Regions from separate parts of the Pseudomonas sp. BB438 genome, predicted to be linked through region 1. Evidence: riboswitches for the same ligand, from Rfam matches in the RefSeq annotation. Region 1 holds a riboswitch; each other region holds the start of a gene.
What was found. Region 1 has a riboswitch for cobalamin ahead of AC1ZV1_RS07450 (TonB-dependent receptor plug domain-containing protein). Riboswitches for the same ligand answer to the same signal wherever they lie in the genome.
Positions count from the first base shown of each region.

Region 1 (9,371 bases):
CGCAGAACATCTACGACAACCCTGAATTCTTCGCGGCCTACGCCCAGCTGCCACGCTCGCAGCACGGGCTGGACGGCGCGCCGGAATGGGCCGCGCTGCGTGCCCTGTTGCCGCCGCTGGAGGGCCTCGACGTGGTCGATCTCGGCTGCGGTTACGGCGGGTTCTGCCGCTATGCGGCGGAGCAGGGCGCCCGCACCGTGAGTGGGCTGGACGTCTCGCAGAAGATGCTCGACCGCGCGCGGGAAACCACCGAGGCCGCGCAGGTCAGTTACTTCCACGCCGACCTCGACCAGCTCGAACTGCCCACCGCAGCCTTCGACCTGGCCTACAGTTCGCTGGTCCTGCATTACCTCGAAGACCTGCCGCACTTCTTCCGCAACGTGCACGACGCGCTGCGCCCCGGTGGCAGCCTGGTGTTCTCCATCGAGCACCCGATCTACATGGCCTCGCTGGCGCCTGGCTGGATCGTCGATGCCAACGGTCGCCGCTGCTGGCCGGTGGACCACTACCAGGACGAGGGCGAGCGTCGCACCGACTGGCTGGCCAAGGGCGTGCTCAAGTACCACCGCACCCTCGGCAGCGTCCTCAATGCGGTGATTGGCTCGGGGCTGAGCGTGCGCCATGTCGAGGACTGGGGGCCCAGCGCCGGGCAGGTGCAGGCCGATCCGGCACTCGCCGAGGAGCGCGAGCGTCCCATGTTGCTGTTGGTCGCCGCGCAGCGCTGAGGTGTGAAAAGCGGGTGACTATGCTCAGAACATTGCGTTCGTTTTGCCCGGAGATCGCCATGTCCACGCCCGCTCCCATCGCCCGCCCCAGTGTCATTCCCTGCCTGCGTTACCGCGACGCGCCCCAGGCTATCGACTGGCTGTGCGCGACCTTCGGTTTTCAGCGGCAACTGGTGGTCGCCGACGAGCACGGCGGCATCGCCCACGCCCAACTGGCGCTGGCCGACGGCAGCGGGCTGGTGATGCTCGGGTCGCTGCACGACAACGAATACGGCCGGCTGATGCGCCAGCCCGACGAGGTCGGCGGCTGTACCCAGAGCATCTACCTGGTGGTGAAGGACGCCGAGGTGCCGTACCGCGCGGCCGTGGACGCCGGGGCGCAGATCGTCATCGACATCAAGGACGAGGACTACGGCGGCCAGGGCTTCACCTGCCGTGATCCGGAGGGGCACATCTGGAGCTTCGGCACCTACGATCCCTGGCACTGATGCCGCGCGTTCGCGCCTCCTCCGCAACATCCTGCCCAAGCCCCGCGCTTGACGCTTTCGGGCGCTCGGTGTTCAGATGCGCCCCGTTTCAGGTGCCCCCCGCCGCCGTGCGTGGGGTGAAACGGGAAGCCGGTGCGTCGCCCTCGTGCGATCAGTCCGGCGCTGCCCCCGCAACGGTAAGCGAGCGGAGCATCCAGTAGGCCACTGTGCACCAGCATGGGAAGGCGGATGCCCCAGGACCCTCGCAAGCCCGGAGACCGGCCTGGAACCTGTTTGGCAAACCCGCGGTGGGCGGGCGTGAGCCGGTTCCCGGGGCGCGCTCGTTCCGGGTGTCGCTGCGCCGCCTGCGAAATCCCGATTTCGAGGCGATCACCTTGCATTTCTCCCTGTCACCCAAACTCCCGTTACAGAACCGGCGTGCCCTGCGCTGGATGCCTGTTCTCCCCCTGTGCGCCCTCAGCGCGCAACTGGTCGCGGCGCCGCTCGACCTGGCCGACGAAGTCGTCAGCGCGCCTTCGGTGGAATCCAACACTGTCGCCGACATGGCCCGCTACGGCAGCAAGCTGGAGGTCATCGACCGCGAGCAGATCGAGCGCGCCGGCCCCAGCGCCGACATCACGCGCGTGCTGCAGATGTATGTACCCGGCCTGTTCGTCGCGCCGAAGAACGGGCCGTTCGACTACGGCACCTACTCGCTGCTGGGCGGACGCAACGACGACACGCTGATCCTGCTGGACGGCGTGCGCCTGAACAACCGCCTCTACGGCGGCATCTACATCGACACCCTGCCGACTACCGCGGTGGAGCGCATCGAAGTGCTCAAGGGCGGCCAGGGCCTGCTGTTCGGCACCCAGGCGGTGTCCGGCGTGATCAACATCGTCACCCGCAGCGCCCGCAGCCGCGAAGCGTCCGGTGAGGCGAACCTCGGCCTGGACACCTTCAAGGGGCGCAGCGGCGATGCCCGCGCCGAAAAGATCGTGCAGAACGGCCTGGGCGACCTCGGCCTGATGGCCTACGTCAGCCACAACCGCTCCGACGGCTACCAGCCGTTCCGCGACCGCGACATGACCGACACGGTGAGCGACAAGCGCCGCTCCTATGACGTCAATGTGTTCGGTGCCAAGGCTATCCAGGCCATCGGCGATGCCTCGCGCCTGGAGCTGTTCTACCAGTACGCCGACGCCGAGCTGGATTTCGCCCGCCCGACGTCCAACCACCACACCAGCAACAACCGCGTGCAGCAGATCGCCACGGCCACCTTCCAGCAGAGCGTCAGCGACGACTTCAGCTGGTTCGCCAAGACCCACATCAACGACTGGGACACCCGCTACGACCGCGTCTACAACCTGCAGGGCGGCGGCACCCAGGTGCTCAACCACAACGACTACTGGGGCTTCACCGACTGGGGGGCGCAGCTCGAAGGCAAGGCCAGGCTTGCGGGCGGTCACGAGCTGGTCTTCGGCAATGACAGCCAGTGGTACAAGGGCCAGGACGATGTGCTGATCATCGACAACGACAAGGCCGAATCCCACGCGCTCTACGCCCAGCTGCGGCCGAACATCGAGGCGCTGCCTGACTGGCACCCGAGCCTGGGTGTGCGCCGCGAGGAAATTTCCGGCGGCGAAGGCGCCACCGTGTGGATGCTCACCTCGCTCTATGACCTCACGCAGCAGCTCAAGCTGCGCGGCCAGTTCGGCACGGCCTTCAAGCTGCCCACCGCCGAGCAACTGTTCGTCAACGAGCCGGGCGACGAAGTCGGCAACCGCGACCTCAAGCCCGAACGCAGCCGCAACGCCGAGCTGGGCCTGGACTACACCGGCGAGCTGTTCGAGCAGCCCTGGAGCGGCAGCGTCACCCTGTTCCGCCGCGAGATCACCGACCTCATCACCCTGGCGGGCGACCAGTGGGTGAACGGCAACGGCGAGATCACCGTGCGCGGCGTGGAAGCCAACGGCCAGTGGCAGGTTGGCCGGCACTGGCAGCTCTCCGCCGACGCCACGCGCAATCGGGTGGACAGCCGCGAAGGCGTGACGGTGAACAACATCCCGCACTTCTTTGCCCGCCTGCGCCTGGGCTATGACGACAGCCTCTGGGGCGCCGGCCTGGCCACGCGCTACGTCGGCTCCATCGTCAGCGCGCAGGACGACGACTACGGCCACTACACCGTGCTTGACGGCGATGCCTATCGCTACCTCGACGCCGCCCGCGCACACCGCCTGAGCCTCCTGCTGGAGAACCTGCTGGACCGCGACTACGCCACCGGCCGCACCAGCAACGGTATCCGCCAGGTCGACAACCTCGGCCGGCCGCGTACCGCCGAACTGCGCTACACCTTCAGCTTCTGATGAAGGCCATCCTGCTGGTCGGCCCGCTGGCCGGTGCCCAGGGCGAGCGCCTGCACCGCGAGGTGGCGGCGCGCTTCGCCGGTGTCGAATGCATCGACACCGGCGAAGGTTTCGATGCGTTGTGGGCGCGGGTGCGTGAGCTTCTGGCCGAGGATCGCGAGCTGCTGCTGGTGGACCTGGAACCCACCGCTGACGGCGCCTACCTCGACTGGTTGCGCGCCGAGTTGGCCGGGCTGCTCGAGGACGCTCCGCTGGCGCCGCCGCCGAAGGTCACGGCGTCGGCGCTCGGCCGGCGCGGGCTGGATGTGGCGGCGGTGCTGGCGGCGATTGGCGATCCGGCGCAACAGCTGGAGTGCCAGGGTGTCGGTGAGGTGCCTTCGCAGCCGGACTGGTCCGCGCCGCCGCCGCACCGGCATCACCTGTTCCTCTGCACCGGGCCGCGCTGCGTGCGGCGCGGTGCGCTGCCATTGTGGAAAACCCTGCGCCGCGAGCTGATTCGACTCGATCGCTACGAGAACGCCGAGGGCGCTCTGCTGACCCGCACCGGCTGCCAGTTCCCGTGCAACCGCGGGCCGCTGCTGACGGTCTATCCCGAACGCGTCTGGTATGGCCTGCGTAGCGACGAGCAGGTGTGCCGGGTGGTCTCCGAGCATCTGCGTGACGGCGTGCCGGTGGCAGAGCTGCGAGTGGACGAGCCATGACGCGCGCGCTCCTGCAGGTGGTGCTGTTGCTCGCGTTGATGCAGAGCGCAGCAAATGCGTCAGCGCAGGACTACCGAAACTGCGTCCAGACCTGGCAGATCGACCACCCGCCCCAACGCATCCTCGCCCTCAACCAGCACGCCGCCGACCTGCTGCTGGCGCTGGGCGCCGGACCGCGGCTGATCGGCGTGGCGTACATCGATGACGACCTGGACGTGGCTGGCGGCCGTTATCGCGGCGTACCCCTGCTGTCGCGCCAGTATCCGTCGGCGGAAGCGGTCTACGCGCAGCGACCGGACCTGGTGGTGGCCGGGTTCGCCTCGGCCTTCCGCCTGGGCAACCTGTCCCGCGAGGAACTGGCCGCTCATGGCATCGCCAGCTACCTGCTGGATGCCGGTTGTGGTGCGTGGCAGGACGATCTGTTCGCGGGTGTCGAGACGGACCTGACGACGCTGGGCGACCTGCTGGGTGAGCCGGCGCGGGCCCAGACGCTGATTCGCCAGCAACGCGCGGAGCTGGCCGAAGCGCGCCAGCTTTCGACCGGCCGCCAACGGCTGGAAGTCTTCTACCTCGATAGCGCCAGCATCGGCCTGGAGAGCCAGGGGCGGCGTGGCGTAGTCACCCAGTTGCTGCACGCCGCCGGTGCGCACAACCTGTTCGAGGACGTCGATCTGGGCAGCTTCACCGCCAACGCCGAACAGTTGCTGGCGCGCGACCCGGACGTGATCCTGCTGGCCGATGCGTTGTGGTCCACCGCCGACCGGAAGATCCGAACGCTGCGCGCGGACCCGGTGCTATCGCGCCTGCGCGCCGTACGCGAAGGGCGCTTCGTGGCCTTGCCCTTCACCCACCTGTTCCCCGGCGTGCACAGCGGACAGGCCGCGCGCGAGCTGGCACAGGCGCTGGGCCGGTTCTGAACAGCGCGTCTGGTCTGTTCGCCGGCCACTGTTCCTACCCAAGCGCCGGAGCCCATGTTAGAAAGCGCCCATCGATCATGCGGAGGCTGTCATGGGCAAGTTGCGCGTTGGGGTGATTTTCGGTGGGCGTTCGGCGGAGCACGAGGTGTCGCTGCAATCGGCGAAGAACATCGTCGATGCGCTGGACCGCGAGCGTTTCGAGCCCGTGCTGATCGGCATCGACAAGGAGGGCCGCTGGCACCTCAACGATGCCTCCGACTACCTGCTCAACCAGGAAAACCCGGCGTTGATCGCCCTCAACCGCTCCAACCGCGAACTGGCCGTGGTGCCGGGCAAGGCCGAGCAGCAACTGGTGGAGACCGGCAGCCGCCAATTGCTCGACCATGTCGATGTGATCTTCCCCATCGTCCATGGCACCCAGGGTGAGGACGGCTGCCTGCAGGGCCTGCTGCGCATGGCTGACATTCCCTTCGTCGGCTCTGACGTACTGGGCTCGGCCATCTGCATGGACAAGGACGTGAGCAAGCGCCTGCTGCGCGACGCCGGCATCGCGATTACTCCCTTCGTCACCCTGACCCGCGCCAATGCCGCGCGTACGTCGTTCGCCGAGGCGCAGCGCAAGCTGGGCCTGCCACTGTTCATCAAGCCGGCGAACATGGGCTCCTCGGTGGGCGTGAGCAAGGTCGAGGACGAGGCCGCCTACGACGAAGCCGTGCGACTCGCGCTGGCCTTCGACGACAAGGTGCTGGTGGAGTCCGCCGTGAAGGGGCGCGAGATCGAGTGCGCAGTGCTGGGCAACGAGCAGCCGATCGCCAGCGGCTGCGGCGAGATCGTCGTGGGCAGCGGTTTCTACTCCTATGACAGCAAGTACATCGACGAGGACGCGGCCAAGGTCGTGGTGCCCGCCGATATTCCGGCCGAGGCCAGCGAGCGTATCCGCCAACTCGCCGTTGACGCCTTCCTCGCCCTGGAGTGCTCCGGTCTGGCGCGGGTCGACGTGTTCCTTACCGAGAGCGGCGAGGTGCTGATCAACGAGCTGAACTCGCTGCCCGGCTTCACCCGCATCAGCATGTACCCCAAGCTCTGGCAGGCGGCCGGGATGACCTACAGCGAGCTGGTCAGCCGCCTGATCGACCTGGCCATCGAACGCCACACCGCGCGCCGGAATCTGCAGACCAACCGCTGAGCCGCTCGCAGGTCCCGCCTTCTGCGCTACCCTGACATCCCGCCGCCGAATTCCGGCGGCCGGCCCCGTGTCCCCATGACAAGCGCAACAAGGAGCACGAGATGAACACTGTGGTATTCGCCGACGGCACCGCCGTTCCCGCCATCGGCCAGGGCACCTGGCGCATGGGCGAGGACAGCTTCCAGCGCAGGCGCGAGATCGCCGCCTTGCGCGAAGGCATCGAGCGCGGCCTGACCCTGATCGACACCGCCGAGATGTACGCCGAGGGTGGCTCGGAAGCGGTGGTCGGCGAGGCGTTGGCCGGGCTGCGCGAGCAGGTCTTCCTGGTCAGCAAGGTCTACCCGCACAACGCCAGCCGGCGTGGCATTCCCGACGCCTGCGAGCGCAGCCTGAAGCGCCTGCGCACTGATTGCCTGGACCTCTACCTGCTGCACTGGCGCGGCCAGTATCCGCTGGAGGAAACCGTCGACGCCTTCGAACGCCTGCGCGAGGCGGGGAAGATCAAGCGCTGGGGCGTGTCCAACTTCGACCTGGACGATATGCAGGAGCTGAGCGAGCCGGCCTGCGCCACCAACCAGGTGCAATACAGCCTGGAGGAACGCGGCGTCGAGTGGGACCTGCTGCCCTGGTGCCAGGAACAGCGCATGCCGCTGATGGCCTATTGCCCGGTGGGGCAGGGCGGCAAGTTGCTGCGCCACCGAGTGCTGGCGGACATCGCCGGCCGCCACGACGCCACGCCGGCGCGCGTGGCCCTGGCCTGGCTGATCCACCAACCGGGTGTGATCGCCATCCCCAAGGCCGTCGAGCCGTTGCACGTGCGCGACAACGCCGCCGCCCTGCAACTTCGCCTGACCCCCGAGGATCTCGAAGCGCTCGATGCGGCCTTCCCGCCACCCACCCGCAAGCAGCACCTGGCGGTGGTCTGACGCCGGAGCCCCGGTCGTCGCCGTCCGCAGCGCGTCCGGGGCGCAGTGCTAGCCTTGCCCCATTGGTCACCGACCGGGGAGGGCTGCAGCGATGAGCAACTACACGGCGGACAGCGCCGCCATCAACCGTGTGCTGACGGACTACGTCGAGGGCATGACCTTCGGCGATGAGTCGCGTCTGCGCCTGGCCTTCCACCCGTCCTGCAAGATCATCGGCAATTACCATGGCGCGCTGGAGTGGGCCTCGCTGGACGAGTTCATCGGTGCGATCAAGGCGGAGGCGCCGCCCTCCGATGGCGCGCCGCCGTCCTGGGAACTGAAATCCCTGGACATCACCGGCGACAGCGCCGTGGCCAAGGTCACCGACGAGTTCCTCGGTATGCACTTCACCGACTACCTGTCCCTGCTGCGCCTCGGCAACGGGTGGCAGATCGTCAACAAGCTGTATTACCTGCACAGCGGCGCCCTGTCCGACTGAGCGCCGTTGCGCCGCTGCCGCTAGCCCCAGTCGGCGCCCTTGTTCCAACTGCTGACGACGAAGCGCAGGTTGCCAGTGATCGCCGCATTGCGCGGGTTATGGTTGAGGTCGCTGTCGATGGGGAGGGTGACCTCCACGCTGCCGCCATCGATCTGCTCGGCGGTCAGTTCACTGCCATTGGTGTTCACGCCGGTGGCCTGCCAGGCATAGCTGATCTTCCACTTTTCAGTTGGCGTGCGCGGCGGCTGCAACTCGATGATCACGGTATCGCGGAACAGGTAGCTGCCCTCGTAGTGTTCGTTGGGCCACAGGCGCTTCTCGATCTCATAGTCGGGTACGCGTACCCCCAGCGTCATGCTGTAGGCCAGGGTGCGGCGCTTGGGGTTGACCCGCGCGTAGTTGGCGAGGAATACGCTGGACAGGTAGAGCGTGTTGTTCGTTTTCCAGCCCTGGTGGGTGACGCACGCGGCGGAGTCCTCCTCGCAGGTTCGCCGCGACAGGTACCACAGCTTGCCGCGTGGCGAGGCCAGCAGTTCGATCTGGTACAGCGCGTTGACCGGCTTGTCGCCGGCCGCATCGATCACCGTCCCGGGCAGGCGGAGGTCGGTGATGTCCAGCCAGATGTCGACCCGCACGTCGCCGAACAGGAAACGTGTGAGGTTCTGGTATCCCTCTTCGCTGTTGACGATGCCGAAGAACCCCGAGTGCGAGCGGTAGGCGAAGGCCTTGCCAGCCTCGGCACCCACTTTGTTGCCGGCCTCCAGGCCGCTGAGGGTGGCGTTCTCGATGCGCACCAGACCATCGCTGCCGTTGCCGACGAAGGTGCGTGACAGGCCCGCGGCGACTTCGTAGTCGCTGCGATTGGTGCCGACCATGCAGAAGACCTTGCGCGAGGACAGGATGGATTCCTGCAACACGTCGACGCGCCCCAGGCTCTTGGGCAGGTTCAGGTACTGCGGCATGCGGGTGCTGCGGTTGAAGTTGTCGATGTCGTTGAGCGAAAGGATCGACGGTACGTTGATCCCCGCCACGTCGATCCCGTTGTGCGGGGTGGCATAGGTGAAGAACTTGTCCACGGCGCGGCGCGCGTCATCCGAGCCGCACGTGGGGTTTTGCAGGAAGGTCCGGCAGACCAGGCCGCCCATGGAGTGGGCCACCAGGTAGCAGCGGAAGTCCGCAGGTTTCACGCCGTTGGCGAGGTTGCCGCAGATCAGGTCGCGCACTTTCAGAATGAGGTCGCTCAGGCCCTGGCCGAACTGCTCCATGGTCGGCGTCTTGCCGATGCCCAGCAGGGTGGACGCCGGGTCGTAGTAGCGGTAGATGATGATCGAGGTCGACGTCAGGGCATTGCCCGCCGCCAGATCGCTCCACTCCGGGTCGAGGATGTCGTAGCCATCTTCGTAGACGTCGCTGTAGCCGAAGTCGCTGCCCAGGCGCACCACGGGTGACTCGAAGACAAACTTGCGGGGAGGTCGGTCGCGTTCGGGGACTGCACGCATCACCGTGGAACCCAGGTTGAAGCCGCAGAACGGATCGGCGGTGGTCTCGTCCATTTCGCCGCGCGTCATGGCGTAACCGCGAACGTAGATGATGGGGAAGAACGGC
Region 1 is NZ_CM170001.1:1,596,805-1,606,175, forward strand. It holds gene AC1ZV1_RS07440 (class I SAM-dependent methyltransferase) at 1-725, shown strand, start outside; gene AC1ZV1_RS07445 (VOC family protein) at 785-1,213, shown strand; cobalamin riboswitch at 1,287-1,493, shown strand; gene AC1ZV1_RS07450 (TonB-dependent receptor plug domain-containing protein) at 1,645-3,558, shown strand; gene AC1ZV1_RS07455 ((2Fe-2S) ferredoxin domain-containing protein) at 3,558-4,259, shown strand; gene AC1ZV1_RS07460 (ABC transporter substrate-binding protein) at 4,256-5,176, shown strand; gene ddlA (D-alanine--D-alanine ligase) at 5,268-6,362, shown strand; gene AC1ZV1_RS07470 (aldo/keto reductase) at 6,464-7,288, shown strand; gene AC1ZV1_RS07475 (nuclear transport factor 2 family protein) at 7,380-7,766, shown strand; gene AC1ZV1_RS07480 (esterase/lipase family protein) at 7,787-9,371, opposite strand, start outside.

Region 2 (9,371 bases), 870 kb from region 1:
GACGGCAACGAGGCGATCGACGCCGCCAGCACCTTCGTCTCGCCGAGGCGCTGAGCATGGCACGGGAGCTTGGCGTGACCTCCGCGCAACGCCTAGAGTGGTCGGATTCTTCCGCCCCTCAGGCCGCCGTGCAGGACAAGATGAAGCGCTACGAGAAATTCGCCGACGAGATCGCCGGCCTGATCCGCAGCGGCGTGCTCGCCCCCGGCCAGAAGGTCCCCTCGGTGCGGCACGCCAGTCGCACCTACGGGGTCAGCGCCTCGACGGTGTTCCAGGCCTACTACCTGCTGGAGGATCGCGGGCTGATCGTCGCCCGCGCCCGTTCCGGTTACTTCGTCCGCGAGCACGTGCAGCGCGCCCTGGCCGAGCCGGAAATCGCCCGCCACGACGCACAGACCACCGAGGTGGACGTCAGCGAACTGGTGTTCTCGGTGCTCAGCTCGATCAAGGACCCGGACACCGTGCCCTTCGGCTCGGCCTTCCCGGCCCCGGAGCTGTTCCCCCTGCCACGCCTGGCGCGTTCCATGGCGCATGCGGTGCGCGACATGGACCCACGCTCGGTGGTCGCCGACCTCGCCCCCGGCAGTCACGCGCTGCGCCGGCAGATCGCGCTGCGCTACATGGTCGGCGGCATGCCGCTGCCGGTGGAGGAACTGGTGGTGACCAATGGCGCGCTGGAAGCGCTGAACCTGTGCCTGCAGGTCGTCACCCAGCCGGGTGACCTGGTCGCCATCGAGGCGCCAGCCTTCTACGCCAGCCTGCAGGTGCTCGAACGCCTGAAGCTGAAGGCCGTGGAAATCCCCGTGCACCCGCGCGAAGGCATCGACCTGGACGTGCTGGCCGACAGCCTGGCGCGCCTGCCGATCAAGGCCTGCTGGTTCATGAGCAACTTCCAGAACCCGCTGGGCGCGAGCATGGCCGAGGACAAGAAGCGCGCCCTCGCCGGCCTGCTGGCCAGGCACCAGGTGCCGCTGATCGAGGACGACGTCTACGCCGAGCTGTACTTCGCCGCCCAGGCGCCCAAGCCGGTAAAGGCGTTCGACAGCGACGGGCTGGTGATGCACTGCAGTTCCTTCTCCAAGAGCCTGGCGCCGGGTTACCGGGTCGGCTGGGTTGCCGGTGGGCGCTACGCCGAACAGATCGAGCGGCTCAAGCTGATGACCAGCCTGTCGGCCTCGGTGCCGGCCCAGGCGGCCATCGCCGACTACCTGCAGCACGGCGGCTACGACCGCCACCTGCGCAAGCTGCGCCACGCCCTGGAAAGCCAGCAGCACGCCATGCTCGCCGCCGTGGCCCGGCACTTCCCCGCCGCGACTCGCGTGACGCGGCCCAGCGGCGGCTACTTCCTGTGGCTGGAGCTGCCGGAGCACATCGACGCGCTCAAGCTGTTCCAGCTCGCCCTGGCCCAGGGCATCAGCCTCGCGCCGGGGCCGATCTTCTCCGCCACACGCCGCTTCGGCCATTGCCTGCGCCTGAACCACGGCCACCCGTGGACGGCGACCAGCGAACACGCCATGGAAACCCTCGGACGGATCATTCACTCTTTGTAGGGCTACGCTGCAGGACTGATCCGCACATTCGGAAACGTTCTGTACCTATGCGGCAAGTTGTCGCAGGAATACGCTGTCAGGCAGGAAAACCCGGACGAGGGAAGCTGCCATGGATTCGGAAGGCCTGACGATCCTGCTGACGGTGTGCGCCGCACTCGGCGTGCACCTGTGGGTGCGCTGGTACCTGCGGCGCGGAGTGATGCCGCGCGGGGACCCGTGGCTGGCATGAACGACTGGGCGTGACCCGCGGGGGTTGCCCTACAGGCAACGCTTACTGATCACCCACCACGGACGGCCCGATGAACCTCTGGCAGCGCGACCTCAGCCATTCCCCCTACGCCGAAGCGGTGCGCGCCGAGCAGTTCGACGTGCTGCGGCGCAATTCGCCGTTCTCCATCATTGCCGCCTATCTCGTTGCCGGCCTGACCACCTGGGTGCTCAGCGATGCCCAGCCGTTGATGCTCCTGTTCGCCTGGTTCGCCGCGCAGACGGTGCTCGGCGCCCTGCGTCTGTGGCTGCTGCGCCGCTATGACCGGCTGCGCGGCGACGATACCGGCGCCCGGCACCGTTGGCTGATCCAGGTGATGCTCACTACTGGTCTGTCGGGCGTGCTCTGGGGCTTACCCGCTGCGTACTGGGTGACGGTGCTGCCGGTGTCGCTGCAGATGTACGTGGTGGTGATTCTGCTCGGCCTGGGCACGGGCGTGATGAACGCCTACAGCATCGTGCTGCCGTTGTTCTACCTGTTCATCGTGCCGGCCTTCACCCTGCCCTTCGCCAGCCTGCTGGTGCTGCTGCCGGACGCCCTGAGCAAGACCCTAGGCGCGGCGGCACTGGTCTATGCCGTCACCATCTGCGCCTTTGCCTACCGCTTCCACGCGACCCTGGTGGACTCGCTGCTGCTGCGCTTCGAGAACATCGAACTGCTGCAGAAACTCAGCATCGAGAAGGAGGCCGCCGAGCGCAGCGACCAGGCCAAGACGCGCTTCCTTGCCTCCGCCAGCCACGACCTGCGTCAGCCGACCTACGCCCTCGGCCTGTACCTGGGCGCGCTGCAGAAACGGCCGCTGGACGACGCCAGCCGCAACCTCGTCGAGCATATTTCCCGCGCCCTGGCCGCGCAGGGATCACTGTTCGATGCGCTGCTGAACATTTCGCGGCTCGATGCCGGCATCGTCCAGCCCAGCCTGCAGTCCTTCTCCCTGGCCGAGCTGCTGGAGCGCATCGCCGAGGATTGCCGCGTACAGGCCACCGAAAAGGGCCTGAGGCTGCGTGTGCGAGCGGGCGCGCCCTTCGTCAGATCCGACCCGGCGCTGCTCGAGCGCATCCTGCGCAACCTGGTGGAAAACGCCATCCGCTACACCGAGCGCGGCGGCGTGCTGATCGGCTGGCGCCGCCGTGGCCGGCAGGTGCGGGTGGAGGTCTGGGACAGCGGCCCGGGGATTCCCGCCAGCGAACGGCAGAAGGTGTTCTGGGAATTCCATCAGTTGAACAATCCCGAGCGCGACCGCAGCAAGGGCCTCGGCCTGGGGCTGGCCATCGTCCAGCGCACCGCCGCCCTGCTCGATCATCCCCTGACACTGCATTCGCGCGAAGGCCAGGGCAGCGCCTTCATGCTCGACCTGCCGCGCGCCACCGCCGTGCAGCCGCGCCCCGTGGCCCCCCCCGCGCCACGCAGCGTGGTCGGCAGCGACAAACTGATCTACGTGATCGAGGACGACGCCGAGAACCGCGAAGGCCTGCGCCTGCTGTTCCAGAGCTGGGACTACCGCCACCGCATCGTCGCCGACGTGGCCGACCTGCTGGACGACCCGGCGGCTGCCCGCGAGAAGCCCGACCTGATCATCAGCGACTACCGCCTGCGCGACCACCAGACCGGCCTCGACGCCATCGAGCGCCTGCACCTGCACTACGCAGACGACTGGATCGCCGCCATGCTGGTCACCGGCGACACCGACCCGCGCCTGCTCGCCCAGGCCGCCGCCCACGGCTGGCCGCTGCTGCACAAGCCGCTGGCGGCCGAGCAGTTGAAGGCGATGATCGATGAGCAGCTGGGCGACCTCGAACCGCTGGACGACCAGGCCGAGCAGTACCTGTAGGAGCGAGCCTGCTCGCGAACCACCCTCTCCGTGACTCCAGAGCCGGGTGGTTCGCGGGCGAGCTCGCTGCTGCGAAGCGCATCTACGGCCGATACAGGTGCGCATGCCCCGCGCTGTACAGCGACGAATCGGCAAAGCCCTCCGCGCCCAGCACCCGGCCCACCAGGATCAGCGCCGTACGCCTGAAGTCCTTGGCCTCTGCCTTGGGCAGGATGTCACCGAGGGTGCCGGTGACCTGGTCCTGGTCCGGCCAGCTGGCACGGTGGATCACCGCGATGGGGCAGTCCGCGCCGTAGTGCGGCAGCAGCTCGGCGACGATGTTCGCCAGCTGGCCGACGCCCAGGTGAATGGCCAGGGTCGCGCGGTGTTGGGCCAGCTCGGCGAGGGACTCGCCCTCGGGCATGCGCGTCCGGCTGGCGTAGCGGGTGAGGATCAGCGTCTGCGAGATATCCGGCAGGGTCAGCTCGCAACCCAGGATCGCCGCGCAGGCGGAGGTCGCGGTCACGCCGGGGACGATCTCGTAAGCAATACCCAACTCGCGCAGGTGACGAATCTGCTCGCCGATGGCGCCGTACAGCGACGGGTCGCCGGAGTGCACGCGCGCTACGTCCTTGCCCTCGGTCTCGGCCTGCGCCAGCAGCTCGACGATCTCGTCCAGGTTCAGCTCGGCGGTATTCACCACACGCTCGGCGCTATGCCCATCCAGCACCGCCGGCGGCACCAGGGAGCCGGCGTAGAGGATCACCGGGCAGGTGCGGATCAGCCGCTGGCCCTTGACCGTGATGAGTTCGGGGTCGCCCGGGCCGGCGCCGATGAAATAGACCGTCATGACGGCTCCTGTGCGGATTCGACGGGGATGAAGGCGAGTGCGCAGGTGGCTTGCTCGCTGCGACGCTTGCCCACCAGCAGGCGTGCCGGCGCGCCACCCTGGGCCTCGGCCTGCAGCAACGCCGCGGCCTCGGCCACGCTGGCACTGCCACTGGTCGCACGCACGACGTCCGACGGATCCCCCAGGCGCTTCTCGCAGGTCGCGAGCTGCGGCGGCGTGAACAGCACCAGCGGCAGGTCGAGGGCGGCTGCCAGGGCAGTCAGCCCGACTTCGTCAGCCTTCAGCGTGGCGCTGGCCAGCGCGGTGAGGTTCGACTCGTCGAGACCTGCTTCGGCCAGCGTATCGCGCAGCAGGGCTTGCAGTTCGTCGAGCGGGCAGCCGCGGCGGCAACCGAGGCCGGCAACCAGCGTCATGGTCGCTCTCCTTGCAGATGAAAATAAAAACCCCGCAGACGGCCGGGCCGGCTGCGGGGTCGAGCATAGCGCCTGGATCAGGCCGAGGGTGCGAAGCGACGGAACAGCCAGGCAGCGATCAGGCCGAGTGCAGCCCAGAACACCGCGTTGGTGACCAGCGAGGCGACGATGAACTCGTGAGCCAGGCTTTCCGGTGCGAGGCTGGAATGCACGTCCGGCTGCGGCGCACCGATCACGTGCGGCACCACCAGCAGGGCGAGTCCGACGATACGTAGCGCCCAGTGGCGGCCGAACACCAGCAGCGCGAGACCGGCGGCGGTGGCGGCGGCAGTGCCGATCCACCAGGTCTGCCGCAGGGTCAGGTCAGCGGCGGCGGTGCCGGGGACTTCCGGCGGCAGGCCGAGGGACGGCGCCAGGGTGAACACGGCGAAACCGGCGAGGCCCCAGAGCAGGCCTTCGGAGGTCTTGCCCGGCTCACGCAGGGTGAACAGGCCCGCGAGCATCAGCGCGAAACCCACCGCGACCACCAGGTTGCCGCCGGTGGTGGAGAGGATGCGCTGCCAGCCATCTTCCGGCTCCCAGGCTTCCGCATCGTGCTGATGGCCGGCGACGGCGCCATCGGCATGCTCATGGACGTGCTCTTCGACCAGCGCGGCGGCGGGTTCGGACTTTTCGTAGGTTTCCGCCTTCAGAATCAGCGGGGATACCCACAGCAGCTGGACCACGGTGAGCACCAGCGCGGCAATCAGACCGGCGAAACCGGCGGTCTGGGCGATTCGTTTGATCATGGGTTCGTTCCTTTTCCTTCTCCGAGCCATCGAATCGAGCGAGCTAGAGCCAGGCAAGACGAAGGATCGCCGGGGACGCGGAGTGGACTGCTGTCCATGAGCCGTCCACGGCGATTCTCCAACGCAGCCTGGCCGACGCGCAGCCGATTGAACTCAGAACCGCATCAGTGGCAGGGGAAGCCTGCGCTGTGGCGAGTATCGTGGGCGGCGTTGTGTACCGCGTCGATGTGCGAGAAGCCGGCGAAGTACACCAGCAGCGCACCGAGCAGGCTGGCGCCAACGGCCAGGCTGATGCGCTTGGAAAGGGGGATGGAAGTACTCGACGCCTGTTGCGTCAGGATGCTGCTGGACATGAACGTTCCCTCTGAAAAGAGTGAGAACGCAGAGGTTGAACGCATTCGAACGCGCCGGATCGGTCGCGCCACGGCCTGCGCCCGCCCACCGCGGGTTTGCCAAAATGTGAGGATTCCAGGCCGGTCTCCGGGCTTGCGACGCCAGCGAGAAACTCTCGCCGGATGGGCCAGCCTTCCCATGCCTTGGCACAGTGGCTACTGACGACCCTCGATGCGCTTACCGTTGCGGGGGCAGCGCCGGACTGGTCCTTGCGGACGCACCGGCTTCCCGTTTCACCTCGCACGCGTCGGCGCGAGACACCTGAAACCGCGCTAGCTGACCACGGCAGTCACGCAGCGTCAACTGCGCGTCAACCGATCCCCGGCGATTGACCGTCCCGGCCGCGCTGCGTAGCCTTCCTCCCTTCGAGGTTCTCCGGCGCTGGCCGGAGCTAAGAGGGAACGTGGAAATCTTCGGATGCGCCACGGCTGCCCCCGCAACTGTGAACAGCCTGTCTCTTCATGCGCCACTGCCGATTCGGGCGGGAAGGCGAAGAGACGATCAAGGGCTGTGAGCCAGGAGACCTGCCTCGTGACTGGTTTTCGATCTGCTGCGCGTCGGCCAGGCTGCGCTGGAGGATCGTCGTGGACTGCTCATTGACCACAGTCAACTCCGCGTCCCCGCCAATCCTCCGCCTTGCCTGGCTCTGGCTCGCGAGATCCGGAACCGGTTCGTTATCAACAGACAACCGGGCGGGGTGATCCGGTGGCGACCTTCGTTGCGCGGCGAACCCGCGCGCGCGCCCTTCATCCGCCTTCAAACTTCCGCTTGCGAGGCGCGCATGAAAACCCTGGCCAAACTCCCCGTCACCATCGTCACCGGCTTCCTCGGGGTCGGTAAGACCACCCTGCTCCGCCATATGCTCGATAACGCCGAAGGCCGTCGCATCGCGGTGATCGTCAACGAATTCGGCGAGCTGGGCATCGACGGCGAGATCCTCAAGCAGTGCTCCATCGGTTGCAGCGAAGAAGAAGCGGTCGGCCGCGTCTTCGAGCTGGCCAACGGCTGCCTGTGCTGCACCGTGCAGGAAGAGTTCTTCCCGGTGATGCGCGAGCTGGTGGCGCGCCGTGGCGACCTCGACCAGATCCTCATCGAGACCTCCGGCCTCGCCCTGCCCAAGCCGCTGGTACAGGCCTTCCAGTGGCCGGAAATCCGCAACGCCTGCACCGTGGACGCGGTGATCACCGTGGTCGACAGCCCGGCCGTGGCCGCCGGCACCTTCGCCGCCCACCCCGAGCAGGTGGACCAGCAGCGCCAGCAGGACCCGAACCTGGACCACGAGTCGCCGCTGCACGAACTCTTCGAGGACCAGCTGGCCAGCGCCGACCTGGTGGTGCTGAACAAGGCCGACCTGCTGGACGCCGACGCGCTGGCCCGCGTACGCGCCGAGGTCGCTGAAGAACTGCCGCCGGCGGTGAAAATCATCGAAGCCAGTTCCGGCCAACTGCCGCTCTCGGTGCTGCTGGGGCTGAACGCCGAGGCCGAGCTGCACATCGACAGCCGCCCGACCCACCACGATCACGAGGGTCACGAAGATCATGACCACGACGAGTTCGACTCCTTCCACGTCGACCTCCCGGAAGTGGAAGAGCGCGCCCTGCTCGACGCGCTGAACGCGCTGGTCGAGCGTCACGCCGTGCTGCGCATCAAGGGCTTCGTCGCCATCCCCGGCAAACCCATGCGCCTGCTGGTGCAGGGCGTCGGCAAGCGCTTCGACAAGCACTTCGACCGCGCCTGGCGCAGTGACGAAACCCGCAGCACCCGCCTGGTGGTGATCGGCCAGGAGCTGGACCAGGACACCATCGCCAACGAACTGCGTACCGCCCTGGCGTAACACCGCTTTTGTAGGAGCGAGCTTGCTCGCGAACAGCCTCGCAGCGGGGATTGGTTCGCGAGCAAGAGCTAGGCGCCCCCTCGCTCCTACGAAGCGCTAGAAACCGAGCACCCCCATGCACCTGCTGCGCACTCAACCCGGCGGCTTCGTCCCCGACGACGGCATCGCCCACCTGGCCCAGACGCCCGCCGAACTGGTGATCCTCTGCAGCGGCGATTCGCACCTGGCGCTGCTCGCCGAGGCCGCTCGCGCGCTGCCGGAGGACTACCCGAGCCTGCGCCTGGCCAACCCCATGCAGTTGCAGAATCACGCCTCGGTGGACCTCTACGTCGACGAAGTGCTGCAGCACGCCAAGGTCATCCTGATCTCGGTGCATGGCGGCGTCGGTTACTGGCGCTACGGCATGGAGCAACTGGTGGCGCTGGCCGAGCGCGGCACCACGCTGATCGCGGTGCCCGGCGACGACAAGCCCGACCCCGAACTCGCCGCCCTGTGCAGCGTCCCGCCGCAGGATGCCGAGCGCCTCTGGCAGTATCTGCGCCAGGGCGGCATGGACAATGCCCGGCAGTTCTTCGCCTGCCTCGCCAATCGCCATCTGCAACGCGACTACGCCTGGCACGAACCACAGACCCTGCCGCGCGTGGCGGTCTATCACCCGCACGTCGGCAGCTGCGACCTCGCCCGCTGGCAGGCCGATTGGAACCCCGAGTGCCCGGTCGCCGCCCTGCTGTTCTATCGCACGCACCTGCAAGCGGCGAACACCGGGTTCATCGACACCTTCTGCGAACGCCTGCAGGCGCAGGGCATCAACCCGCTGCCCATCGCCGTGGCCAGCCTCAAGGAAGCCGCGTGCCTGGATACGGTGGAAAGCCTGCTGGACAGCGCCGACGCCGAGCTGATCATCAACACCACCGGCTTCGCCCAGTCGAATCCGGAAGCGCCGCAGGACCGGCCCTTCCGCCGCGACGTACCGGTGCTGCAGGCCATCTGCTCGCTGGACAACCTCGACCTCTGGCGCGCCAACCCTCAGGGCCTCGGCCCGCGCGACCTGGCCATGCACATCGCGCTACCGGAGCTGGACGGCCGCCTCATCACCCGGCCGATCAGCTTCAAGGGCCTGGCCTGGCGCAGCGAGCGCAGCCAGAGCGACGTGGTCTGCTACCTGCCACACCGGCCGGGGATGGACTTCGTCGCCGAACTGGCGCGGCGCTGGATGCTGCTCTCGCGCAAGGCCAACGCCGACAAGCGCGTGGCGCTGATCCTGGCCAATTACCCAACCCGCGACGGGCGCATCGGCAATGGTGTCGGCCTCGACACGCCGGCGGCGGCGCTGAACATCCTGCGCGCGCTGGAGACTCAGGGTTACCCGGTTGCCGGCCTGCCCGATTCCGGCACCGCGCTGATCCAGCAACTGCTCGGCGGCGTCAGCAACGATCTCGACAGCCTCGACCTGCGCCCCTGCGCA
Region 2 is NZ_CM170001.1:729,814-739,184, reverse strand. It holds gene ccoG (cytochrome c oxidase accessory protein CcoG) at 1-54, shown strand, start outside; gene mapR (GntR family transcriptional regulator MpaR) at 141-1,550, shown strand; gene AC1ZV1_RS03570 (ATP-binding response regulator) at 1,850-3,649, shown strand; gene cobM (precorrin-4 C(11)-methyltransferase) at 3,732-4,478, opposite strand; gene AC1ZV1_RS03560 (cobalamin biosynthesis protein) at 4,475-4,891, opposite strand; gene AC1ZV1_RS03555 (CbtA family protein) at 4,969-5,679, opposite strand; gene AC1ZV1_RS03550 (CbtB domain-containing protein) at 5,844-6,032, opposite strand; cobalamin riboswitch at 6,134-6,352, opposite strand; cobalamin riboswitch at 6,424-6,618, shown strand; gene cobW (cobalamin biosynthesis protein CobW) at 6,854-7,906, shown strand; gene cobN (cobaltochelatase subunit CobN) at 8,022-9,371, shown strand, end outside.
Region 2: it holds a riboswitch for cobalamin, as region 1 does, so the genes downstream of both, cobW (cobalamin biosynthesis protein CobW) here and AC1ZV1_RS07450 (TonB-dependent receptor plug domain-containing protein) in region 1, are expected to answer to the same signal.

Region 3 (9,371 bases), 3.2 Mb from region 1:
GTCAGCGAGGAGAACAGCGCGCCATTCTGGAACAGCACGCCGAAGCGTCGTTCGAGCTTCGAGCGCTCCAGCGGTGGCAGCGCCGGCAGGTTCTGCCCGAACACGTGCACGCTGCCCTCGCTGGGTTGGCGCAGGCCGATGATGCTGCGCAGCAGGACCGACTTGCCGGTACCCGAACCGCCGACCACGCCGAGGATCTCGCCTTTCAGTACGTCGAGGTCCAGGTGCTCGTGCACGGCGTGGGTGCCGAAGCGGTTGGCCAGGTCGCGGACGACGATGATTGGCTCGCTCACCAGCCCATCTCCATGAAGAACAGCGCGAACATCGCATCCAGCAGGATCACCACGAAGATCGACTGGACCACGCTGGACGTGGTGTGCTCGCCCACCGACTGCGCGCTGCCGCTGACGCGGAAGCCTTCCAGGCAGCCGATCACGGCGATGATGAAGGCGAACACCGGGGCTTTGACGATGCCGACCAGGAAGTGCTGCACGGCGATGTCGTTCTGCAGCATGTAGAGGAACATGCGCGGCGAGATGTCCAGGCTCAGTGCGCAGACCACGCCGCCACCGAAGATGCCGGAGATCATCGCCAGGAAAGTCAGCATCGGCAGGGTCAGCAGCAGGGCAAGTACACGCGGCAGTACCAGCAGCTCGACGGGATCCAGCCCCAGGGCCTGGATGGCGTCGATTTCCTGATTGGCCTTCATCGAGCCGATCTGCGCGGTGAAGGCACTGGCGGTGCGGCCGGCGAGCAGGATCGCCGTGAGCAATACACCGAACTCGCGGAGGAAGGAGAACCCCACCAGGTCGACCGTGTAGATCGCCGCACCGAACTTCTGCAGCACCGTGGCGCCGAGGAAGGCCACCACGGCGCCGACCATGAACGTCAGCAGGGCGACGATCGGCACCGCGTCCAGCCCGGTTTCTTCCATGTGTGCGGCCAGCGAGGTCAGTCGCCAGCGACGCGGACGCAGCAGGTTGCGCAGCAGCGTCTGCAGAGTCAGGCCGATGAAACCCAGCACGCCGATCAGATGGTCCTTGAACGTGAGCGAGGCGATGCCGATGCGCTCCAGCACATCGACCAGCGCATTGCCGGGCGGCGGGGCCTTTTCGTCGAGCCGGCACTGGGTGATCGCGCTGCCGACGGTTCGCAGCAGCGCCTGGCGTTCGGCGGGCAGGTTGCGGGCGATCTGCTCCAGCTGGCTCATGCGCGCGCCGCCGATGATCTCGGCGAGCAGGGCGGCGCCGGCGGTGTCCAGCGCCCCAAGACCGGTGAAGTCCAGCGCGCCGGGCGATTCGGCACTGCGCTGTGCGGCCACCTGAGCCTCGAGCGTGGCAAAGTGCGCGAGCGTCCAGTCACCGCTGACATGCATCAACGGCGGGGTGGCGGACGTGTCGTACTGAAGCTGGCCGGGTTGGGCGGTCGTCGTCATGACTCGCATTCTAGCGAACTTACGCGGCCTGACCACTTGACTTGTGTGAGGCTTTCTAGAGCCCTTGCCGCCTCGCGCAAGGAGCCCAGCGGCAGTCTGTTCAATTGACGCCCCAGGCCGCCAGCCACTAAGCTGCGCGCCTGCTTCAGGTGCTCTCGGCGCAAGCCGCGAGTGAAACAGGGAAGCCGGTGAAGTCGATGCGTTCGACCATTCCGGCGCTGCCCCCGCAACGGTAAGCGAGCTTCGAACCGCAAACTGCCACTGTGCCTCGGCATGGGAAGGCGCGGTTCTTCGGAAACGCCAGACGCTTCCTCTCGCAAGCCCGGAGACCGGCCTGCTGCATCGCATGGCATCGCGGGAGGCGCTGCCGACGCCGGCCCTGCGCCGCGCGTTGCCGTCCTCCGCCTGCCCCGACTGGTCAGTGCCGCGCGGGTGAGAGCGGCGGAGAATCCTTCAGGTGAATTCCCTATTCCTCAGGTCGACAGCCCTCGTGCTGGGCGACCACTGCTGCATGGCGCTTCTGCGTGCCTGCGGTGCATCCCTGCCCATTCCATCCCCCGTTCGCTGCCACCCGGCTGGCAGCCTGACGGCTGTGCCATCCCGTTCATCCGTACAAGCCGTTTCAGAAGGAACCTTGCCATGACTGAATCCCCGGAAAAGGACGAGCGCCATCGCTCGCGCATGCAGCGCAAGAAGGCGGTAGTCGACGAGAAGATCGCCCAGGCCCAGGGCGAGCGCGGCGTGTTTCTGGTCAACAGCGGCAACGGCAAGGGCAAGAGCAGCTCCGCCTTTGGCATGGTCGCCCGCGCGCTGGGGCACGGCATGAAGGTGGGCGTGGTGCAGTTCATCAAGGGCGCCGCCACCACGGGCGAGGAGGCGTTCTTCCGCCGTTTCCCCGAGGAAGTCAGCTTCCACGTGATGGGTGAAGGCTTCACCTGGGAAACCCAGGACCGCCAGCGCGACATCGCCAAGGCGCAATTCGCCTGGGACGTGGCGCGCCAGTTGCTGGCCGACCCCGAGGTCGGCCTGGTAGTCCTGGATGAGGTGAACATCGCGCTCAAGCACGGCTACCTGGAACTGGACACGGTGCTGGCCGATATCGCCGCCCGGCCGCCGATGCAGCACGTGGTCGCCACCGGGCGCGGTGCGCAGCCGGCGATGCTCGACGCCGCCGACACCGTGACCGAGATGGGCCTGGTGAAGCATGCCTTCAAGGCCGGTATCAAGGCGCAGAAAGGGGTGGAGTTCTGATGCCGTTCGTTGTGGCGGAGCGTGCCCGATGACCTCGCGCCAATGCCCCGCACTGTTGATTGCTGCCCCTGCATCCGGCCAGGGCAAGACCACCGTGACCGCCGCCCTGGCGCGCCTGCACACCCGCCTCGGGCGCAAGGTGCGGGTGTTCAAGTGCGGCCCGGATTTCCTCGATCCGATGATCCTCGCCCGCGCCAGCGACGCGCCGGTCTACCAGCTGGACCTGTGGATGGTCGGTGAGGACGACAGTCGTCGCCTGCTCTGGGAAGCGGCCGGCGAGGCCGACCTGATCCTCATCGAAGGCGTGATGGGCCTGTTCGACGGCTCGCCCTCGGCGGCCGACCTGGCGCGTCGCTTCGATGTGCCGGTGATGGCCGTGATCAACGGCCAGTCCATGGCGCAGACCTTCGGCGCCATGGCCGTTGGCATGGCGACCTACCAGAGCGACCTGCCGTTCTCCGGCGTGCTTGCCAACCGCATCGGTAGCCAGCGTCACCGCGACCTGGTGCGCGACAGCCTGCCGGAGTGGATTCGCTGGTATGGCGCGCTGCCGCGCGATACCGACGTGGAACTGCCCAGCCGCCACCTCGGCCTGGTGCAGGCTGATGAGCTGGCCGACCTCGACGTCCGCCTGGACGCCGCTGCCGATGCCCTGGCCGCCAGCGCGAGCACCGAACTGCCGCTGCCGGTGAGCTTTGCCGCGCCCGAACCGCGCAGCGAGTCTTCCCGCCTCGATGGCGTGCGCATCGGCGTGGCGCGGGACAACGCCTTCGCCTTCCTCTACCAGGCCAACCTCGACCTGCTGCGTGAGCTGGGCGCCGAGCTGGTGTTCTTCTCGCCGCTGCGCGATGAAGCGCTGCCGGACGTGGACAGCCTCTACCTGCCGGGCGGCTACCCGGAACTGCACCTGCAGGCGCTGGCCGAGAACCGCGCTATGGCCCAGGCGATCCACGCCCACCATGAGATGGGCAAGCCGATCCTCGCCGAATGCGGCGGCATGCTCTATCTGCTCGACGCGCTGACCGACGTGGCCGGCGAGCGTGCCGAATTGCTCGGTCTGCTGCCGGGCGAAGCACGCATGCAGAAACGTCTCGCCGCGCTGGCGCTGCAGGCGGTGGCGCTGCCCGAAGGCACCCTGCGCGGACACACCTTCCACCACTCGCTGCTGACCAGCAGCGAAGCGCCGTTGGCTCGTGGTGTCTGTCCCAACGACAAGCCCGTGGCCGAAGCGGTGTTCCGCCGTGGCCGGCTTACCGCCTCCTACATCCACTTCTACCTGCCGTCCGATCCGGATGCCGCAGTCGCCCTGCTGAAACCATGACCGAGCACGCCTACAGCCTTGAAGAGCGCGCCGCGCTCTACCGCGTCATCGCCGAGCGCCGCGACATGCGCCACTTCAGTGGGGGCGAAGTGGCGCCCGAACTGCTCGCGCGCCTGCTCGAAGCGGCGCACCAGGCGCCCAGCGTCGGGCTGATGCAACCGTGGCGGTTCATCCGCGTCACCTCGCGGGCGCTGCGTCAGGCAATCCACGGTCTGGTGGAGGAGGAGCGCGTGCGCACCGCCGAGGCACTGGGCGAGCGTTCCGACGCGTTCATGCGGCTCAAGGTCGAGGGCGTGCTCGATTGCGCCGAAGTGCTGGTGGCCGCGCTGATGGATGGCCGCGAGGCGCACGTCTTCGGCCGCCGCACCTTGCCGCACATGGACCTGGCCTCGCTGTCCTGCGCGATCCAGAACCTGTGGCTGGCCTCGCGCGCCGAAGGCCTGGGCATGGGGTGGGTATCGCTGTTCGACCCGGCTGCGCTGGGCGACTTGCTTGGCCTGCCGGTCGGTGCCGAGGCGGTGGCGGTGATCTGCCTCGGACCGGTCAGCGAGTTCTACCCGGCGCCCATGCTGGCCCTGGAAGGCTGGCGCCAACCGCGCGCACTCGGTGAACTGCTGTACGAGAACCACTGGGGAGAACAGCCATGAGCCTGGCCCTGCTGAGCGTCCTCGGCGTTGCGCTGGATGCCCTGTTCGGTGAGCCGAAGCGCTGGCATCCGCTGGTGGCCTTCGGGCGCCTGGCGGATCGGCTGGAGCGGCGGTTCAATCGTTCCCGCGCCGACGCCGGCAAGGACACTCCCGGCCTCGGCTGGCGCAGCCACGGCGTCACCGCCTGGATCATCGCCGTCATCCCGCTGACCCTGATCGCGCTGCTGCTCAGCCTGCTGCCCTATGTCGGCTGGGTCGTGCAGGTGCTGGCGCTTTACGCCGCGCTGGGCCTGCGCAGCCTGGGCGAGCACGCCGAGCCGGTAGCGCTGGCCCTGCGCGCCGGTGACCTGAACGAAGCACGCCTGCGCGTGGGCTACGTGGTCAGCCGCGAAACCGCCGAGCTGGACGACACCGCCGTGGCCCGCGCCGCCACCGAATCGGTATTGGAGAACGGCAGTGATGCGGTGTACGCCGCGTTGTTCTGGTTCGTCGTCGCCGGCGCGCCGGGCGTGGTGCTCTATCGCCTGAGCAACACCCTCGACGCCATGTGGGGCTACCGCAACGCGCGCTTCGAACGCTTCGGCTGGGCCGCGGCGAAGATCGACGATGTACTCAACTACCTTCCGGCGCGCCTGGTGGCATTCACCTACGCGTTGCTCGGCCACACCCGTCTTGCCCTGCGCTGCTGGCGCACGCAGGCACCGCAGTGGGACAGCCCCAACGCCGGCCCGGTGATGGCGACTGGCGCGGGTGCGCTGGGCGTATCGCTCGGTGGGTCCGCCCGCTACCACGGCGAACTCCATGAGCGCCCGCAGCTGGGCGAAGGCCCGGCGCCGACCGCCGTGGACATCTGGCGCGCGCTGGCCCTGGTGCGCCAGGGCGTGCTGCTGTGGCTGGTGGTCATCCTCATTCTGGGAGTGCTCTGATGCTCGAACATGGCGGTCGGTTGCGCAAAGCGGCGCAGCAATACGGCATTCCGCTCGCCGAGTGGCTGGACCTGTCCACCGGCATTTCGCCCTGGCCCTGGGCGCTACCCAGCGTGCCGACAGCAGCATGGATGCGCCTGCCCGAGGACAGCGACGGCCTGGAAGCTGCCGCGCGCCGTTACTACGGCGCCGAGAAGCTGCTGCCGCTGCCCGGCAGCCAGGCGGCGATCCAGTTGCTGCCGCGCCTGCGTCGCCCGGGCAAGGTCGGCGTGGTTTCGCCCTGTTATGCCGAGCACGCCGAATCCTGGCGTGCCGCCGGGCACATCCTGCGCGAAGTCAGCGACCAGGAAGTTCCCCATCACCTGGAGCGCTTCGACGTGCTGGTGGTGGTCAACCCGAACAACCCCACCGGCCGGCGCATCGAGGCCGGCGTGCTGCTGGAATGGCATGCGCGCCTGCAGGAGCGCGGCGGCTGGCTGGTGGTGGACGAAGCCTTCATGGACTGCACGCCCGAGCACAGCCTGGCACCGAGCTGCGCGAGCCGTCCGGGTCTGATCGTATTGCGCTCCTTCGGCAAGTTCTTCGGCCTGGCGGGTGCCCGCCTGGGCTTCGCCTTCGCCGAACAGCGCCTGCTGGACAGCCTGGCGAAACTGCTCGGTCCCTGGGCGGTGAGCGGACCGACGCGCTGGGTCGCGCAGGCGGTGCTGGGCGAGCTCCAGGAACAGATCCAGCGCCGCCGTGACCTGCATGACGCCAGCCGGCGCATGGCCGGGCTGCTCGGCGAGCATGGCTTCGCCCCGCAGGGCGGCACGGCATTGTTCCAATGGGTGGTGTCGATGCGCGCCCATGCGCTGCGCGATCACCTGGCGCGTCAGGGCATTCTCGTGCGGCTGTTCGAGACGCCCGCCAGCCTCCGCTTCGGCCTGCCGCCCGACGAGAAGGGCTGGGAGCGCCTGGAGCATGGCCTGCGCACCTTCAATCAGATGGAGAGCCTGCGGTGAGCGGCGAGCAGCGCGCGACCCTGAGGGGGCAGGGCACGACTCTGATGGTGCAAGGCACCACCTCGGATGCTGGCAAGAGCACGCTGGTGACCGCGCTGTGCCGCTGGCTGCGCCGACAGGGCGTGGCGGTCGTGCCGTTCAAACCGCAGAACATGGCGCTGAACAGCGCGGTGACCGCCGACGGCGGCGAGATCGGCCGCGCCCAGGCGGTGCAGGCGCAGGCCTGCCACCTGGCGCCGCACACCGACATGAACCCGGTGCTGCTCAAGCCCAACAGCGACACCGGCGCCCAGGTGATCATCCATGGTCGCGCGGTGACGAGCATGAACGCCGTGGCCTACCACGACTACAAGCGCGTGGCGATGCAGGCGGTACTCGAGTCCCACCAGCGCCTGTGTGCGCAGTATCCGGTGGTCATGGTGGAGGGAGCGGGGTCGCCGGCGGAGATCAACCTGCGCGCCAACGACATCGCCAACATGGGCTTCGCCGAGGCGGTGGACTGCCCGGTGATCCTGATTGCCGACATCGACCGAGGCGGCGTGTTCGCCCACCTGGTCGGCACGCTGGAGTTGCTCAGCGAGAGCGAGCGGGCGCGGGTAAAGGGCTTCGTCATCAACCGTTTCCGCGGTGACATCGCGCTGCTGCAGAACGGCCTCGACTGGCTGGAGGAGCGTACCGGCGTGCCGGTGCTCGGCGTGCTGCCGTACCTGATGGACTTCCACCTGGAAGCCGAGGACGCCATCGACACCCGCCAGTCTGCCAAGACCGGCGAGCGCCTGCGCGTGGTGGTGCCGGTGCTGCCGCGCATCAGCAATCACACCGACTTCGATCCGCTGCGCCTGCACCCGCAGGTGGAGCTGACCTTCGTCGGCCCCGGCCAGCCGATCCCGCCGGCGGACCTGATCATCCTGCCCGGCTCCAAGAGCGTGCGCCCGGACCTGGCGTTCCTCCGTGCGCAGGGCTGGGAAGAGGCGATCCGTCGTCACCTGCGCTACGGTGGCAAGCTGCTGGGTATCTGCGGCGGCTTGCAGATGCTCGGTCGTACCCTGGCCGACCCGCATGGCCTGGAAGGCGCGGCGGGGGAGAGTGACGGTTTCGGCCTGCTGGATTTCCGCACGGTGCTGGCGCCGGAGAAACAACTGCGCAACGTCAGCGGCCAGCTGGCGTTGGAGAACGCTGCGGTGAGCGGCTACGAGATTCATGCTGGCGTCACCGAAGGCCCCGCGCTGGCGAGTCCTGCCGTGTGCCTGAGCGATGGCCGCACGGATGGCGCGTTGAGTGCCGACGGCCAGGTGATGGGGACGTATCTGCACGGGCTGTTCGAGTCCACCACCTCCTGCTCGGCGCTACTGCGCTGGGCCGGGCTGCGCGACGTGCAGCGCATCGATTACCACGCCCTGCGTGAACGTGACATCGAGCGCCTGGCCGACCAGATCGAGGCGCACCTGGATACCGCGCGGCTGAAGTCGCTGTGCGGGCTGTAGCTTTTCGCAGGAGCACGCTGGCTCCTGCAGGTCGACGTTTGCGTGGAGGCAACATGCTTGAACTGATCCTCGGCGGCGCCCGTTCGGGCAAGAGCCGCCTGGCCGAGCGCCTGGCGCTGGAAAGCGGCTGGCCGGTCACCTATGTCGCCACGGCGCAGGCCGGCGACGGTGAGATGTCCACGCGCATCCTCCAGCACCGCGAGCGTCGCCCTGATCACTGGGGGCTGGTAGAGGAGCCGCTGGCCCTGGCCGATGCGCTGGAGCGCCTGGCGGCGCCGCAGCATTGCGTGCTGGTGGACTGCCTGACCCTGTGGGTCACCAACCTGCTGATCCATGAAGACGGCTGGCGTCTGCGCGGCGAGATCGATGCGCTGCTGGACGTGCTGCCGCAACTGCCCGGGAGAATCCTCCTGGTCAGCAACGAAACCGGGCTGGGCGTGGTGCCGATGGGTGAGCTCAGCCGCCGATATGTCGACGAGGCCGGCTGGCTGCACCAGTCCCTGGCCGAGGTCAGCGAGCGCGTGGTGTTCACCGTTGCCGGCCTGCCCATGGTGCTGAAGGGGGAAGCGTTATGAGTCTGCAATGGTGGCTGCAAGGCACCCAGCCGATCGACCGCGTGGCGCAGGACAAGGCCGCCGCACGCCAGGACCAGTTGACCAAGCCGCGTGGTGCGCTGGGCCGGCTGGAAGAGGAGACCATTCGCCTGGCTGGCCTGCAGGGCCGCGAGCGACCGGGCCTGGAACACCTCTGGATCGCGCTGTTTGCCGGTGACCACGGCGTGGTTGCCGAAGGCGTGTCGGCCTACCCGCAGGCGGTGACCGTCGAGATGCTGCGCAACTTCGTGCGCGGTGGTGCGGCGATCAGCGTGCTGGCCCGTGACCTCGATGCGCGCCTGGAAGTGATCGACCTGGGCACCGCGACGCCGCTGGAACCGCTGCCGGGGGTGCTGCACGTGATGGTCGGTGCCGGCACCGCGAACTTCACCAAAGAGCCGGCGATGACTGCTGCCCAGTGCCTGATTGCGCTGGAAGCCGGCCGTGAATCCGTGCGCCGCGCGCAGCAGGCGGGTGCCGAGTTGTTCATCGGTGGCGAGATGGGCATCGGCAATACCAGTTCCGCCGCGGCCCTGGCCTGTGCCCTGCTGGATGAGCCGGCTCAGGCGCTGGTCGGCCCCGGCACCGGGTTGGACGCCCAGGGCGTGGCGCGCAAGGTCGGGGTGATCGACCGCGCGCTGGCGCTGCACCGCGTCCATTGCGACGAGCCCTTCGAGGCACTGTGCCGCCTGGGCGGCTTCGAGATCGCCGCG
Region 3 is NZ_CM170001.1:5,035,592-5,044,962, reverse strand. It holds gene AC1ZV1_RS23220 (ABC transporter ATP-binding protein) at 1-293, opposite strand, end outside; gene AC1ZV1_RS23215 (ABC transporter permease) at 290-1,435, opposite strand; cobalamin riboswitch at 1,566-1,787, shown strand; gene cobO (cob(I)yrinic acid a,c-diamide adenosyltransferase) at 2,075-2,686, shown strand; gene AC1ZV1_RS23205 (cobyrinic acid a,c-diamide synthase CobB) at 2,715-4,007, shown strand; gene bluB (5,6-dimethylbenzimidazole synthase) at 4,004-4,654, shown strand; gene cbiB (adenosylcobinamide-phosphate synthase CbiB) at 4,651-5,580, shown strand; gene cobD (threonine-phosphate decarboxylase CobD) at 5,580-6,581, shown strand; gene AC1ZV1_RS23185 (cobyric acid synthase) at 6,626-8,065, shown strand; gene cobU (bifunctional adenosylcobinamide kinase/adenosylcobinamide-phosphate guanylyltransferase) at 8,119-8,640, shown strand; gene cobT (nicotinate-nucleotide--dimethylbenzimidazole phosphoribosyltransferase) at 8,637-9,371, shown strand, end outside.
Region 3: it holds a riboswitch for cobalamin, as region 1 does, so the genes downstream of both, cobO (cob(I)yrinic acid a,c-diamide adenosyltransferase) here and AC1ZV1_RS07450 (TonB-dependent receptor plug domain-containing protein) in region 1, are expected to answer to the same signal.